Regions from separate parts of the Buttiauxella sp. JUb87 genome, predicted to be linked through region 3. Evidence: predicted binding sites of a transcription regulator. Region 3 holds the regulator's gene; each other region holds the start of a gene.
What was found. Region 3 encodes PhoB, which activates phosphate uptake and scavenging genes when phosphate is short. Its sites were predicted from a motif close to CTGTCATAAAACTGNCNNAT; they were not measured.
Positions count from the first base shown of each region.

Region 1: the regulator PhoB is predicted to act here: its motif matches at 1,555-1,574, upstream of ugpB (sn-glycerol-3-phosphate ABC transporter substrate-binding protein UgpB).
Region 2: the regulator PhoB is predicted to act here: its motif matches at 2,136-2,155, upstream of glpT (glycerol-3-phosphate transporter).
Region 4: the regulator PhoB is predicted to act here: its motif matches at 2,558-2,577, upstream of nudF (ADP-ribose diphosphatase).

Region 1 covers NZ_SNVY01000002.1:264,122-268,337, reverse strand. The annotation lists gene livG (high-affinity branched-chain amino acid ABC transporter ATP-binding protein LivG) at 1-745, shown strand, start outside; gene livF (high-affinity branched-chain amino acid ABC transporter ATP-binding protein LivF) at 763-1,476, shown strand; gene ugpB (sn-glycerol-3-phosphate ABC transporter substrate-binding protein UgpB) at 1,675-2,994, shown strand; gene ugpA (sn-glycerol-3-phosphate ABC transporter permease UgpA) at 3,102-3,989, shown strand; gene ugpE (sn-glycerol-3-phosphate ABC transporter permease UgpE) at 3,986-4,216, shown strand, end outside.
Region 2 covers NZ_SNVY01000003.1:451,188-455,403, reverse strand. The annotation lists gene glpQ (glycerophosphodiester phosphodiesterase) at 1-688, opposite strand, end outside; gene glpT (glycerol-3-phosphate transporter) at 688-2,040, opposite strand; gene glpA (anaerobic glycerol-3-phosphate dehydrogenase subunit A) at 2,280-3,911, shown strand; gene glpB (glycerol-3-phosphate dehydrogenase subunit GlpB) at 3,908-4,216, shown strand, end outside.
Region 3 covers NZ_SNVY01000003.1:71,013-75,228, forward strand. The annotation lists gene sbcD (exonuclease subunit SbcD) at 1-1,190, opposite strand, end outside; gene phoB (phosphate response regulator transcription factor PhoB) at 1,382-2,071, shown strand; gene phoR (phosphate regulon sensor histidine kinase PhoR) at 2,094-3,392, shown strand; gene brnQ (branched-chain amino acid transporter carrier protein BrnQ) at 3,959-4,216, shown strand, end outside.
Region 4 covers NZ_SNVY01000005.1:83,435-87,650, reverse strand. The annotation lists gene yqiA (esterase YqiA) at 2-577, opposite strand; gene cpdA (3',5'-cyclic-AMP phosphodiesterase) at 577-1,404, opposite strand; gene EC843_RS17535 (DUF1249 family protein) at 1,430-1,852, opposite strand; gene nudF (ADP-ribose diphosphatase) at 1,855-2,487, opposite strand; gene tolC (outer membrane channel protein TolC) at 2,700-4,184, shown strand.

The DNA.
Region 1 (4,216 bases), on a different contig from region 3:
AAACGGCTTGATGATGCGTTTTGGCGGCCTGCTCGCCGTAAACAATGTTTCTCTGGAACTGCATCCACAAGAAATTGTTTCGTTAATCGGCCCGAACGGTGCCGGTAAAACCACGGTATTTAACTGCCTGACCGGTTTTTACAAGCCATCAGGCGGTACGATTCTGTTGCGTGACCAGCACCTTGAAGGTCTGCCTGGCCAACAAATCGCGCGGATGGGTGTGGTGCGTACTTTCCAGCACGTGCGTCTGTTCCGTGAAATGACCGTGATTGAAAACTTGCTGGTGGCTCAACATCAGCAACTGAAAACCGGCGTGTTTGCTGGTTTACTGAAAACACCTGCTTTCCGCCGCTCACAAAGCGAAGCGCTGGATCGTGCAGCCATCTGGCTTGACCGTATCGGTCTGCTTGAGCAGGCCAACCGCCAGGCAAGCAACCTTGCGTATGGCGATCAGCGTCGCCTGGAGATTGCGCGTTGTATGGTGACGCAACCAGAAATCCTGATGCTCGATGAACCCGCCGCAGGCCTTAACCCGAAAGAAACCCACGAACTCGACGAGTTAATCATGGAGTTACGTAACCACCACAACACCACCGTGCTGTTAATCGAGCACGACATGAAACTGGTGATGGGCATTTCTGACAGGATTTACGTGGTAAACCAGGGGACGCCGCTTGCGAACGGCACACCGGAACAAATCCGGAATAACCCTGACGTAATCCGCGCGTATCTGGGTGAAGCATAAGAATGGGTGAGGCAAAGATGGAAAATATCATGTTGTCATTTAACCAGGTGAGCGCCCATTACGGAAAAATCCAGGCGCTTCACGGGGTCAGTCTGCATATTAAACAGGGCGAAATCGTCACTCTGATTGGTGCGAACGGTGCGGGCAAAACCACGCTGTTGGGTACACTGTGCGGTGACCCGCGCGCATCCAGCGGCAAGATTACCTTTGATGGCAAAGACATCACCGACTGGCACACCGCTCGCATCATGCGTGAAGCGGTGGCGATTGTGCCGGAAGGCCGCCGCGTGTTTTCACGTATGACGGTGGAAGAAAACCTGGCGATGGGCGGCTTCTTCGCGGAACGCGACCAGTATCATGAACGCATCCAACGCGTATACGAACTGTTCCCGCGCCTGCTGGAACGCCGTATTCAACGTGCGGGAACCATGTCCGGCGGTGAACAGCAAATGCTGGCGATTGGCCGTGCGCTGATGAGCCAACCGCGCTTACTGCTGCTGGACGAGCCGTCGCTTGGCCTCGCGCCAATCATCATTCAGCAGATTTTCGATACCATCGAGCAGCTGCGCAGCGAAGGCATGACCATCTTCCTCGTCGAGCAGAACGCCAACCAGGCGCTGAAACTCGCTGACCGTGGCTACGTGCTGGAAAACGGCCACGTGGTACTGGAAGACACCGGCGACGCGCTGCTGGCTAACGAAGCGGTGCGTAGCGCCTACCTCGGCGGCTAAATTATCGCTTAATCAACAAGGAGCCTTTTGGCTCCTTTTTTATGACAATACTCCGATCACCACTTTCCCTTCACCTCACTGTAACAATTCTGTCACCCCACGGTTATTTTTCTGTCATTCGCGCATGTCATGTTTTGATGCGAACAAAAACGCGTATTTTCGCGCAGTGACCTAATGACAACCTCCAGGGATATACACATGACTGCATCGTTACGACTCACAACACTTTGCCTTGCGCTTGGATGCGTACTTAGCAGCAGCGCTATCGCCGCCACCTCCATTCCGTTCTGGCATTCAATGGAAGGTGAACTGGGCAAAGAAGTCGATTCACTGGCTCAACGCTTCAACCAGACGCACCCTGATTACAAAATTGTCCCGGTGTATAAAGGTAATTACGAACAAAACCTGGCGGCAGGGATTGCGGCTTTCCGTTCGGGCAATGCGCCAGCCATTTTGCAGGTTTATGAAGTGGGTACGGCGACCATGATGGCCTCGAAAGCCATCAAGCCGGTATATGAAGTTTTTAGCGATGCAGGCATTAAGTTCGACGAATCTCAGTTTGTGCCAACGGTTTCCGGTTACTACACCGATTCAAAAACCGGGCGTCTGCTCTCCCAACCATTTAACAGCTCCACGCCAGTTCTGTATTACAACAAAGACGCCTTTAAGAAAGCTGGCCTGAACCCGGATCAGCCACCAAAAACCTGGCAAGACCTGGCCGAGTACACCGCCAAACTTAAAGCGGCAGGCATGAAATGCGGTTATGCCAGTGGCTGGCAAGGCTGGATTCAAATCGAAAACTTCAGCGCCTGGAACGGCCTGCCGGTTGCCACCAAAAACAACGGTTTTGATGGCACCGATGCGGTTCTGGAATTCAACAAACCCGAGCAAGTGAAACACATTGCGATGCTGGAAGAGCTGAACAAGAAGGGCGATTTCAGCTACTTTGGCCGCAAAGATGAATCTACCGAAAAGTTCTACAGCGGGGATTGCGCCATCACCACCGCGTCTTCTGGCTCGCTGGCTGATATCCGTCAATACGCCAAATTCAACTACGGCGTGGGCATGATGCCTTATGACTCTACTATTCCGAACTCGCCGCAAAACGCCATTATCGGCGGGGCAAGTTTGTGGGTGATGCAGGGTAAAGACCCCGCGACTTACAAAGGTGTTGCCGAGTTTATGCAGTTCCTCACTCAACCAGAAATTGCGGCTGAATGGCACCAGAAAACCGGTTACTTACCTATCACTAAAGCTGCTTACGACCTGACGCGTGAACAAGGCTTTTACGAGAAAAACCCAGGTGCTGATATCGCCACGCGCCAGATGCTGAACAAGCCGCCATTGCCGTTCACTAAAGGCTTGCGTCTGGGCAACATGCCGCAGATTCGTGCCGTTGTGGATGAAGAGCTGGAATCGGTATGGACCGGCAAGAAAACCCCTCAGCAAGCATTAGATAGCGCGGTTGAGCGTGGTAATCAGTTGCTGCGCCGTTTCGAGCAATCGACTAAGTCTTAAGTTTTTCAGTGTCGGATGACGCTTCGCTTATCCGACCTACGAATGGCTGTTTGTAGGTCGGGTAAGGCAAAGCCGTCACCCGACATTGTTCAGGAAAAGAATTACTTATGTCATCTTCTCGTCCGGTGTTCCGTTCCGGCTGGTTGCCGTATGCGCTAGTGCTGCCGCAACTGCTTATCACCATTATCTTTTTTATTTGGCCTGCGGGCGAAGCGTTGTGGTATTCACTGCAAAATGTCGATCCGTTTGGACTTTCAAGCACGTTTGTTGGCCTGGAAAATTTCAAACAACTCTTCCATGACAGCTACTATCTCGACTCTTTCTATACCACCTTAATTTTCAGTGGATTAGTCGCTGGTAGCGGTTTGCTGGTGTCGCTGTTTTTCGCCGCGCTCACGGATTACGTCATTCGTGGCAGCCGAATTTACCAAACGTTAATGCTGCTGCCGTATGCGGTGGCTCCGGCGATTGCTGCCGTACTGTGGATTTTCCTGTTTAACCCCGGGCGCGGCCTGCTAACTCACGTGCTTGAGCAGTTTGGTTACCACTGGAACCACGCACAAAACAGCGGCCAGGCGATGTTCCTTGTGGTGTTTGCCTCGGTGTGGAAGCAAATCAGCTACAACTTCCTGTTCTTCTTTGCGGCGTTACAGTCGATTCCGCGTTCGTTGATTGAAGCTGCTTCTATTGACGGGGCAGGCCCGGTACGGCGCTTCTTCAAGCTGTCGTTACCGCTGATTGCGCCGGTGAGTTTCTTCCTGCTGGTGGTTAATCTGGTGTACGCCTTTTTCGATACCTTTCCGGTTATCGACGCCGCGACCGGCGGTGGACCAGTACAAGCGACGACCACGCTTATCTACAAAATTTATCGCGAAGGTTTTGCCGGACTCGATCTTTCCGCGTCGGCGGCGCAATCCGTGGTGTTGATGTTCTTAGTCATCATCCTGACCGTGATTCAGTTCCGCTTCGTGGAACGTAAGGTGCGCTACCAATGATTGAGAACCGCCGCGGGCTGACGATTTTCAGCCACACGATGCTGATTCTGGGCATTATCGTGATTTTGTTCCCACTGTATGTCGCGTTTGTCGCGGCGACACTGGATAACGAAGCCGTCTTCCAGACGCCGATGACGCTGATTCCAGGCACGCATCTGCTGGAAAACATGTCTTATATCTGGACGCACGGCGTCGGTGCCAACAGTGCGCCGTTCGGCCTGATGCTG
Region 2 (4,216 bases), 380 kb from region 3:
GAACCAGCTTAAGATTCATACCCAGTTTCGGCTCAAGCGAGTTTTTAATACGCTTGAGTTCAGCGGCATCAAAGCATTGCAGGTAGACCTTATCCTGCTTGCTGGTGTAGCCGTAACGCTTCAACACCTCAAGCGTTTTCGCCGCGATATCTTTTCCTTCCTGATGATGGAACCAGGGGGCTTTTATCTCTGGGTAAATACCAATATTTTTCCCTGCGGAGTGATTCAAGCCCTGGATAAACTCGATCTCCTCTTCAAAGGTATGCACGCGGAAATCAGATTTCCCCATCGGGAAACGACCAGGGAAGGTTTGCACCTGCTTGCCGTCTACCACATCAAAACCTTCGGTAAATTTCAGCGACTTGATTTCGTCGAGGGTAAAATCGATGGCGTAGTAGCGACCGTCTTTACGCGCCCGATTTGGGAAGCGCTGCGCAACGTCGGTGACCCGATCAAGATAGTGGTCGTGCAGCACCACTAATCTGTCGTCTTTGGTCATCACCAGATCCTGCTCAAGGTAGTCAGCCCCTTGAGCATAGGCCAGGGCTTTGGCAGGTAAAGTGTGCTCCGGCAGATAGCCGCTCGCACCGCGATGGGCTATCACCACTTTGTCCGTTGTCTGGGCAAAGGAGCTGGCGGAAGCAAACATTACCGCCCCCACCAGGATAGATTTGGTCAGGATTTTCATTATGCTTTCCCTGTCAGTTTTTTATGGTGTTGTTTGTTCTCACCCACCATCACCACCAACAACAGAATCACGGCCATAATGCTGCCGCCGATCATCACCATAAAGCCGCCGTCCCAGCCGAAGAAATCTACGGTATAGCCAACGATGGCACTCGCGGCCACCGAACCACCGAGATAGCCAAACAAGCCAGTAAAGCCTGCTGCCGTTCCCGCGGCCTTTTTCGGTGCCAGTTCCAGCGCGTGCAGGCCAATCAGCATTACCGGTCCGTAGATCAGGAAGCCAATCACAATCATACACGCCATATCCACACCCGGATTTCCCGGCGGGTTCAGCCAGTAAACAATGGTCGCAATCGTCACCAGAATCATAAAGAACACGCCGGTAGCACCGCGGTTGCCTCTGAACACCTTGTCCGACATCCAGCCACACAGCAGCGTGCCAGGTATTCCGGCGTATTCATAAAGGAAATAGGCCCAGGAGGATTTATCCAGCGCGAAATGTTTCACTTCTTTCAGATAGGTTGGCGACCAGTCGAGAATGCCGTAACGCAGCAAATAAACGAAAACGTTAGCAATGGCGATGTACCACAGCAGACGGTTGGGGAAAACGTACTGCATGAAGATCTGTTTTGCCGTTAGCTCCTCTTCCGTTTTTTCGTTGTAGTCGTCCGGGTAATCATTTTTGTATTCTTCGATTGGCGGCAAACCGCATGATTGCGGCGTATCGCGCATTAACGCAAAAGCAATTAACGCCACAAAAATCGCCGCAAAGGCTGGCATATAAAGTGCCGCATGCCAGTCGTTAAACCACGCCATCCCGAGTAAGAACAGCAGCGGCGGCAAGCCACCGCCGACGTTATGCGCGCAGTTCCAGATGGAAACAATTCCCCCACGCTCTTTTTTAGACCACCAGTGCACCATGGTACGCCCGCACGGCGGCCAGCCCATTCCCTGGAACCAACCGCATAAAAACAGCAGGACAAACATCACCGCAATACTGGATGTCGCCCACGGCACAAAGCCCATAAATAACATTACGGCGGCGGCCAGAATCAAACCGGCAGGTAAGAAAACACGCGGATTCGAGCGGTCAGAAACCGCCCCCATAATAAATTTCGAGAAGCCGTAAGCAATAGAAATACCGGAAAGCGCAAATCCGAGGTCACCGCGCGAGAAGCCCTGCTCCACCAGATACGGCATCGCCAGAGTAAAGTTTTTACGTACCAGGTAGTAAGCGGCGTAACCGAAGAAAATGCCCATGAATATCTGCCAGCGCAGACGACGATAAGTCGGATCGACATGCTCACTTTTCAGCCGTGGCTGGTGTGGGCTAGGTTTGAAAATGCTCAGCATAAATGCCTCCGTGGCAGGTTTTTTATCAAGCAATGTTCTTTTGCGAGCGCATGTTAAGGATTATCCCACCAGGTTAGTGTGAAACACCCCACAACATATTACATTTTTATTACAAACTATCGAAAAGGTGCATCACGTCACACTTTGCTTTCGTTTTATTTTCGAATTTGCTCGATATCAAACATTCGCATCTCGATCTGTGGCTGAATAGTCCCCAGATAATTTTTCAGGAGCGGAACATGGCGATGGGATGCAAAGAACAGGATGTGATTATTATTGGCGGAGGCGCTACGGGCGCGGGTATTGCCCGCGACTGCGCACGGCGTGGGTTACAAACCCTGCTGCTGGAAAGGCACGACATTGCAACCGGCGCGACAGGTCGTAATCATGGCTTGCTGCACAGCGGCGCACGGTACGCCATGACGGACAGCGAATCGGCCAGGGAATGTATTGAAGAAAACCGCATCCTGAAACGCATTGCTCGCCACTGTATCGAACGCACGGACGGCCTGTTTATCACCCTTCCTGAAGATGATTTAACCTTGCAGAGCGTGTTTATTGCCGCCTGCCAGGATGCCGGAATCAATGCACAGCAACTCAGTCCTCAAGAAGCATTACGCATAGAACCCGCGGTAAACCCTGAACTAATTGGCGCAGTAAGGGTGCCAGATGGCACAGTTGACCCATTCCGTCTGACCGCCGCCAATATGCTGGATGCCAGAGAACACGGTGCCGAAATTCTCACCGGCCAGGAAGTCACCGGCCTTATCCGCAACGGCGATCGGGTTTGTGGAGTGCGGGCTTACAATCATCAAACCCGCGAACATCACGATTTTTACGCCAGCGTAGTGGTAAACGCCGCGGGGATCTGGGGGCAACACATTGCTGAATATGCCGATTTACGTGTGCGAATGCTGCCTGCCAAAGGTTCGTTGCTGATCCTCGGCCATCGCATCAATAACATGGTAATCAACCGCTGCCGTAAACCTGCCGACGCCGATATTTTGGTCCCAGGCGATACCATTTCGCTGATTGGCACCACCTCAACGCCTGTCGAATATGAGCAAATCGACAATATGCAGGTCACCCCGCAAGAGGTCGACATCCTGATTCGTGAAGGTTCAAAGCTGTCACCCAAACTTGCCGCAACCCGTATTTTGCGTGCCTACGCTGGCGTTCGCCCGCTGGTTGCCAGCGACGACGACCCAACCGGACGAAATGCCAGCCGCGGAATTGTGCTGCTTGATCACGCAAAGCGTGACGGCATGGAAGGGTTCATCACCATTACTGGCGGCAAGCTGATGACTTATCGCCTGATGGCGGAATGGGCCACCAACGCGGTGTGTGAAAAAATCGGCAATATTCAGCCTTGCACCACAGCAACAACACCACTTCCAGGTTCCGAAAGCTCATCAGAAGAGACGCTCAGAAAAGTCATTTCATTACCGCCGACTATTCGGCGTTCTGCCGTTTGGCGTCACGGTGACCGCGCCGGGAAACTTTTGGCAGGTGACCGCCTGAGCAACAGCCTGGTTTGCGAATGTGAAGCGGTGACCGCAGGTGAAGTTCACTATGCGGTGAACCATCTGTCCGTCAACAATCTTGGCGATTTACGCCGTCGCACCCGCGTGGGAATGGGCACTTGCCAGGGCGAATTGTGCGCCTGCCGTGCCGCCGGATTACTACAACGCTTTGGCAGTTCAACGCCTGCGCAATCGCTTGATCAACTTTCTCTTTTTCTTAACGAACGCTGGAAAGGTATCCGCCCAATAGCCTGGGATGATGCGCTGCGGGAAAGTGAATTCACCGCCTGGGTTTACCAGGGGTTGTGCGGCTTGAAAAATGGATCGAAAAAAGGAATACCACAATGAGATTCGATAGCCTGATTATTGGCGGTGGCTTAGCCGGGCTGGTCTGCGGTATTCGCCTCGCAGAAGCGGGGCTGCGTTGTGCCATCATCAGCCGTGGGCAAAGTGCATTGCATTTTTCATCTGGCTCGCTGGATTTGCTGGCCGAACTGCCCGATGGCAGCCCGGTGAATTCGCCGTTAAACGCGTTGGATGCTCTGAAACAACAAGCGCCAGAACACCCGTACAGCTTAATGGGCGCGGAAAACGTTCGCCGTTTCGCAGCAGAAAGTGAGGCGCTACTCGCGCGCTGCCATATCCCGCTGCAA
Region 3 (4,216 bases):
CTGGCGACCGTTTGGGCAAACAGAGTGCGCAGGCGTTTTGCGCGTTCTTCAGTGGTTTCTTCCTGAACCAGGCGGCGTTCAAAAACCTCTTCAACCGTCAATTCACTTAGGGTTTCTTTATGTTGTTGAGCAATAACACGCTCGCGCTGCTCACGGCTACGGCGCAGCAAAACCACTTCAACAGGTAGCGTTTCGGTTAGCTGTTGAATATGGCGCTGCATATCATGCAGATATTCATCGGTGGCGATTTCAATATCCAGCCACACTTTGGGTTCTGTCGGTGCATCGCGCCATTGTTCAAGCTGCTGTTCAATTTCGTTCAGCGAACCTTTGATCACCGCCAGCGGCTGGCTAACTGGTACCGTAAGTGGGGTGACTTCATGAAGTTTACCTTCTGAAAATTCAACCAGATAAACACTTTTAGTCTTACCGGTTTCGTCAAAACTTAACGGTATTGGTGAGCCGCTGTAGCGGATATGCTCGGTGCCACCAATTAATTGCGCACGGTGAATATGGCCCAGGGCAATGTAATCGGCATCCGGGAAATGCTGCGCCGGGAAAGCGTCGAGTGTGCCAATATAGATGTCTCGCACGGCGTCACTTTTCGTCACGCCGACGGTGGTTAAATGCCCGGTGGCGATAATTGGCAACTGCGCGTCAGCGCGCAGAACGCAAGCGGCGCTAAAACACTGCTGATAATGTTCACCGATCGCTTCCATTAATGAACGCTGCTTTTCATGGCCGGATAAACCCGCCAGACTGTTTTGAATATCGCGTGGCCGCAGAAAGGGAATAGGGCAGAGAATAGCACCAGGCGCGCCATCTTTCGTATTCAGTACAATTGCCTGCTGGCTGGTATCGTGGCGTGCGCTGGCGACGACATAAGTGTTAAGACACGCCATCAGTTCACGGGACTCGTTCAATGTGGCAACTGAGTCATGGTTACCGGCGAGCACCACCAGTGAGCAGCCGGTAGACTGGAGTTGCACCACAAAGCGGTTATACAGTTCTCGCGCATAGCTTGGTGGCGAGCCAGTATCAAAAATATCGCCCGCGACGATTATTGCATCCACATCATGTTCAACGGCAGCTTTCAGCAGCCATTCAAGAAAAGCCTGATGCTCCGGCCCGCGGCTTTTGGTATAAAAATTTTGACCAAGGTGCCAGTCTGATGTGTGAATTATGCGCATAACCTGTCCGGTGGCTTAAAAGCGAGGCCTCGATTATAAGGGGGCGAGGCGGAAAACGGCATAGGTCTCTGTGTCATAAATCAAATTGATGAGTCACTAAACAGTCATGTTTTTCATAAATCTGTCATAAATCTGACGCATAATGGCGCCGCATTGAAACAACTATAATTATTCCTTGAGCAGGGCGAATCATGGCGAAGCGTATTTTAGTCGTAGAAGATGAAGCTCCAATCCGTGAAATGGTGAGCTTTGTGCTTGAGCAAAACGGTTTTCAGCCTGTAGAAGCGGAAGATTATGACAGTGCAGTGAATCTGCTTATCGAACCCTTCCCGGACCTGATTTTACTGGACTGGATGTTGCCAGGCGGCTCGGGTATTCAGTTTATCAAGCACCTGAAGCGTGAAGCATTGACGCGGGAAATCCCGGTAATGATGCTGACAGCACGTGGTGAAGAAGAAGATCGCGTGCGTGGCCTGGAAGTTGGTGCCGATGACTATATTACCAAGCCGTTTTCACCGAAGGAGCTGGTGGCGCGCATTAAAGCTGTGATGCGCCGAATCTCTCCGATGGCGGTGGAAGAGGTTATTGAGATGCACGGGCTGAGCCTTGACCCTTCATCACATCGCGTGATGACCGGTGAAAACCCGCTGGATATGGGGCCAACTGAATTTAAGTTATTACACTTCTTTATGACGCATCCGGAACGGGTATATAGCCGTGAACAGTTGCTTAACCATGTATGGGGCACCAATGTGTATGTCGAAGACAGAACAGTGGACGTACATATCAGGCGGTTGCGTAAAGCGCTCGAACATAGCGGGCATGATCGAATGGTACAAACAGTACGCGGTACGGGTTATCGGTTCTCAACCCGCTTTTAGTTCCTTATCAGGAGAGTGACGCGTGCTGGAACGGCTGTCATGGAAAAGGTTGGTGATGGAGCTGCTGCTCTGTTGCTTACCTGCTGTCATCTTGGGCCTTATTTTTGGCTATTTACCCTGGTTTTTATTACTGGCGGTCACAGGACTGCTGGTTTGGCATTTCTGGAATTTGCTTCGTTTGTCGTGGTGGTTGTGGGTTGATCGCAGTATGACACCGCCCCCTGGTCGCGGGAGCTGGGATCCGTTGTTATACGGTCTTCATCAAATGCAGCTGCGTAATAAAAAACGCCGTAAAGAATTAGGCAATTTAATCAAACGCTTTCGCAGCGGTGCGGAATCACTGCCCGATGCGGTAGTGCTGACTACCGAAGAAGGGACCATTTTTTGGTGTAACGGGCTGGCCCAACAGTTGTTGGGGTTACGCTGGCCGGACGATAACGGGCAGAACATCCTTAACTTGCTGCGTTACCCTGAATTTACCCGCTATTTGACGCAAAAAGATTTCGCCCGGCCGTTGACGCTGGTGCTTAACAATGGCCGTCATCTGGAATTCCGTGTGATGCCATACAGCGACGAGCAGTGGCTGATGGTGGCACGTGATGTCACGCAGATGCACCAACTGGAAGGGGCGCGACGTAACTTTTTTGCCAACGTTAGCCATGAACTGCGTACTCCGTTGACGGTACTGCAAGGTTATCTGGAGATGATGCAGGATCAGGCGCTTGAAGGGCCGCTGCGCGATAAGGCTCTGGGCACCATGCGCGAGCAAACTTCGCGGATGGAAGGTCTGGTGAAACAGCTTTTGACGCTATCTAAAATTGAAGCGGCACCGGCAATGGTGCTCAATGAAAAGATTGATGTGCCACTGATGCTGCGTGTGGTGGAGCGAGAAGCACAAACCCTGAGTCAGCAAAGGCAGACGCTAAAGTTCGATATTGATCCCTCACTCAAAGTCTTCGGTAATGAAGAACAGTTACGCAGCGCGATTTCAAACCTGGTGTACAACGCGGTAAACCATACGCCGGAAGGGACGCAAATTACCGTGAGCTGGAAACGGGTCGCGGGTGGTGTGGGCTTTAGCGTGGCGGATACTGGTCCTGGTATTTCTGCGGAACATATCCCACGCCTGACCGAGCGGTTCTATCGAGTGGATAAAGCGCGTTCAAGGCAAACAGGTGGTAGTGGGTTAGGCTTGGCAATAGTGAAACATGCGTTAAGCCATCACGATGCGCGTCTGAATATCGAAAGCCAGCCAGGGAAAGGTTCCACGTTTTCCTTTGTGTTGCCTGAGCGTTTAATCGTTAACGATAAAGTGCTGTAAGCCGCGTAAGTTATGACACTGATGACAAGTTTTTCGTAGATCGGATAAGCGAAGCGTCATCCGACACTTCTCTCTGTAACAACTGGCGCAAATGGTGGATGACGATATCGCTTATCTACCCTGCAAAACCCGTTTATCGCTGAATAGTGTCAAAATAACTTTCCACAGGTCAGCTTGCTGGCCTGTGTTTTTTTTGCCCACATGTAAATCAAAAAAGCTTAATTGGTGATATTTTAACCACACAAAAAACCATACAATTTTCTAATGTATAAACAAATCCACTGATTTTAAGTCTAATTTAAGGAGATCAATCTGGTTTTTGGATCCCTTCTTGCCTTCAAACGCTATAAGCGTTTTAATTGCGCCCCTGTGAATAGCAGACCGACTGGATTTGAGTGGTAATTCAAACAACTATTCTTCGCCACCGATCCCGGAAAGGATTTTCCGCTGTCGTTACTGCCAATCACCGCTTTTATGCCGATGTATGACTGTCTAAGGATTGGCAAATACACGCATAAAAATTTGAATACTTACAACACCACACATCCACAGGCTGCCAAAATTTTATGACCCATCATCTGAAATCTCGAGACATCCTCGCGCTAGGCTTTATGACCTTTGCGCTGTTTGTCGGCGCAGGCAATATCATTTTTCCACCAATGGTGGGGTTACAAGCTGGCGAACACGTCTGGATTGCCTCACTTGGCTTCCTGGTGACCGCGGTTGGTCTGCCCGTTTTAACTATCGTCGCGATTGCTCGTGTCGGTGGGGGTATTGATAGCCTGAGCTCACCGATTGGCCGTCGTGCCGGTGTGCTGTTAGCG
Region 4 (4,216 bases), on a different contig from region 3:
ATTAATGCAGGCCCAGGAAGTCGATGATCTGTGAGAAATAATCTTCGAAGCCTACAAAGGCGTGATTGCCACCGGACTCTACCGTCTGTCGACAGGGGGTGTAGTACGCCACCGCCTGGCGGTAATCAAGCACTTCGTCACCCGTTTGCTGTAACAACCAGATGAGATCTGGCGCTTCTAACGGGTCAACTTGCATGACTTTAAGATCGTAAATATGGCGTGACTCTAGCACATATTGCTGCCCGGTGTAGGGGTTCTCGTTGGTGCCCAGATAATCGACAAGCAATTCAAAAGGCCGTACCGCAGGGTTTACCACTACCGCTGGCAGCATAAAACATTGCGCTAACCAGGTGGCGTAATAACCACCTAAAGAGGAGCCAACAACCCCCAGAGGTTCACCGCCATGCTTGAGTACCAGCGACTCCAGCAGCTCTGCCGCATCGGCAGGATACGGAGGGAGCTCTGGGATAATCATATTGATGTGCGGATGGTTCTGCGCAAGCCAGGCCTGCAAGCTGGTAGCCTTAGCGGAACGCGGCGAACTGTTGAAACCGTGTAAGTAAAGTAGCGTTGACATCAATACCCTTCTGAAGCGGTATCTGGGTTGAACACCGCACCTTTCAGGCGGCAAACCTCAGTGGTCACTTCACCGTTTGGATGAAGTTCCAGCCAACGCCAACCTGGTTCAATAGTGTCGAGCGTGAAGTTTGAGCAGTGCGGCTTAAATTGCACACAAGTGGATGGCGTCGCCAGCATTCGTCTGCCGTTCCAGTCCAAATCTAGCTCCTGGTGAATATGACCGCACACCAGAGTTTTCACTTTCGGGAATTTTTGCAGAACGTTATCCAACTCTGCGGCGTTGCGCAGGCTATGTTGGTCAAGCCAGCTACAACCCGCAGGAACAGGATGATGATGCAGCAATAGCAGCGTATGGCGTTCAGGTTCAGCGGCGAGTTTACGCTCCAGCCAGTCGAGCTGATAATCGCTCAGTTCACCATGTGGGACGCCAAATACCTGGCTGTCGAGCAGCAGGATTTGCCAGTTATCACCGAGGAAAACTTGCTTCGCAGGTGAAATCCCTGCTTCCAGCAACGAGCTAAACATGGCTGGCTGGAAATCGTGATTGCCTGGCAGCCAAACGCAGGGCGCAGGAATCTCCGCAATGCCTTCAACAAAATGCTGGTAGGCCTGCGCACTGTGATCCTGGGCTAAATCCCCAGTAGCTACAATTAGGTCATACTGACGCTGCTCAGCGAGGATGGCGGCAATAACAGCCTGATAGCTCATCCAGGTATTGATACCAAGCAGCGTTTCGTTCTTTCCAGAGAACAGGTGGGTATCGGTAATTTGCAAGATCCTGATCTGGCCCCCACCGGCCACAGGAAGATTTAACAGGCTTTCCAAATGGTGTCCTTAGGTTTCACCCTCACTAACAAACCGGAACCGCCATCGCTCCATGCGCTAAACAATACCGCAGCCAATCGGCTAGAAACTGATTAATTTGATGCTTTTCGTCGCGTTGATGCAACTTTTTATTAGGATAATCATACCGTGCTTTGAAACGAAAGATCTGCTGACTTGAACACACTTCCGCGACCATGGCGTCATGATAAAGCCTGACCGACATCGACGGTAAGCTCCAGTAGCTTATCGCCGGAACAGTTTGTTCGATTTGTACTAGTGTCGTGTAACGTGTCGACTCAAGGATAGAGAGTCGATATTGAGCGCTACTTACCTGATAAGTGACTTTTTCACCCACTTCATCATGACGAGGAAGCAAGCGTCGGAGTTGCGCGAAATTGGTTTCGCACAGGCGCATCATTTCAGGGAAGTCAGGTGTATAGCGCTTCATATTTATCGATTCCACTCTTCTCTTAATTTCTCATGATGCAATTGCAGCCAAAGCAGTGCAATGACTGAAGCCGCGTTGTCGATTTTCCCTTCTTCTACTAACTGATAAGCCTGTTCCCGGCTTACGACATGAACACGAATGTCTTCGTTTTCATCTGCCAGACCATGTATGCCATTCGCGGTGGTAGCGTCGACTTCCCCAACCAGGATCGATAAACGCTCGCTGGTCCCCCCAGGACTTGCCAGGTAGTTGATAACCGGTTTGGTACGACCGACAATCACTCCAGCTTCTTCAGTTGCTTCACGACGCGCAACGTCCTCGACGCTTTCACCTTCTTCAATCATTCCCGCAACAAGTTCGAGCAGCCACGGGCTTTCACTGGTGTCGTACGCGGCAATCCGAATCTGTTCAATTAAGACAACTTCGTCTCGCACAGGGTCATAGGGTAGCAGTACTGCGGCGTGCCCGCGTTCTAAAATTTCACGGCAAATTTCGCCACTCATTTCGCCATTAAACAAGCGATGGCGGAAGCGATAAAGATCCAGAGAAAAAAAACCGCTATAAAGCGTTTCCCGTGCAATAATTTCAACATCGTTTTTGGCTAATGTGACGAGTTGACTGTTTTGCTTAGTCATGATGGGTTCCTGATTTTGATGGTTATGAAATGAGTAATTTCAAGCCAGTTTGACTGCCGTTTCATTTCCTATGTGATAGATTGATGAAAATTAAGAGTCAATGGCACATTACGCCAAGCACCTGAGCTGGCGGACTCTGCTAAAATCGACGATCATTTCCGGCTCTTGTCAGCGCTTACAAATAATTTTTTGCTTCACAACAAGGAATGCAAATGAAGAAACTGCTCCCAATTCTTATCGGTCTGAGCCTAACGGGTTTCAGTGCCATGAGCCAGGCAGAAAACCTGATGCAGGTTTATCAGCAGGCACGTTTAAGCAACCCGGACTTGCGCAAATCCGCTGCTGACCGTGATGCCGCATTCGAAAAAATTAACGAAGCACGTAGCCCGTTACTGCCACAACTTGGCCTTGGTGCTGATTATGAATACACCAATGGTTTTAGCGATGCGAATGGCATCGACTCCAGGGCAGCGAGTGCCTCTTTGCAATTGACGCAAACCATTTTTGATATGTCGAAATGGCGTGCGCTTACCCTGCAAGAGAAATCAGCCGGTATTCAAGATGTCACTTATCAGACAGACCAACAAACACTGATTCTGAATACTGCAACAGCCTACTTTAATGTATTGAGTGCGATTGATGCACTGTCCTTCACTGAAGCACAGAAACAGGCTATTTATCGTCAGTTGGATCAAACCACTCAGCGCTTTAACGTTGGCCTGGTCGCCATTACCGATGTACAGAACGCCCGTGCGCAATACGATAACGTATTAGCAAACGAAGTCACTGCACGAAACAATCTGGATAACGCGGTAGAAACGCTGCGCCAGGTGACCGGTAATTACTATCCATCTTTGGCATCACTGAATGTAGACGGCTTCAAAACCAACAAACCGGATGGCGTGAATAATCTGCTGAAAGAAGCGGAAAAACGTAACCTGGCATTGTTGCAAGCACGTCTGTCTCAGGACCTGGCTCGCGAGCAAATTCGCTACGCAGAAACTGGCCACATGCCAACCGTGGGTTTGACCGCTTCTACTGGTGTTTCCGATACCAGCTACAGTGGTTCTAAAACCAATAGTTCTCAGTACAACGACAGCGATATGGGCCAGAATAAAATCGGCCTGAACTTCTCCTTGCCACTGTACACTGGCGGTTCTGTTAACTCTCAAGTGAAACAAGCGCAATACAACTTTGTTGGCGCAAGTGAGCAGCTTGAAAGCGCGCATCGTAGCGTAGTGCAAACAGTTCGCTCTTCGTTCAACAACGTTAATGCGTCCATCAGTACCATCAACGCTTATAAACAAGCGGTTGTGTCTGCACAAAGCTCCCTGGATGCCATGGAAGCAGGCTATTCCGTCGGTACTCGTACCATCGTTGATGTGTTAGATGCGACCACGACGCTGTATAACGCCAAGCAACAGCTCTCCAGCGCTCGTTATAACTACCTAATCAACCAGCTGAATATTAAATCAGCACTGGGTACGCTTAACGAACAGGATCTTGTAGCGTTGAATGCAACACTGGGTAAACCAGTACCAACCACGGCTGACAGCGTGGCTCCAGAAACGCCAGACCAAAATGCTCGCGCGGATGGTTATACAGCGGATAGCGAAGCAACGACTGCTACAACACCAGCACAAGCGACTCCAGCTTCTGCGACTAGCAGCAAATCAGCTAACCCATTCGGCAACTGATCAGATATTTTGGGGGTGTGGCAACATGCCCC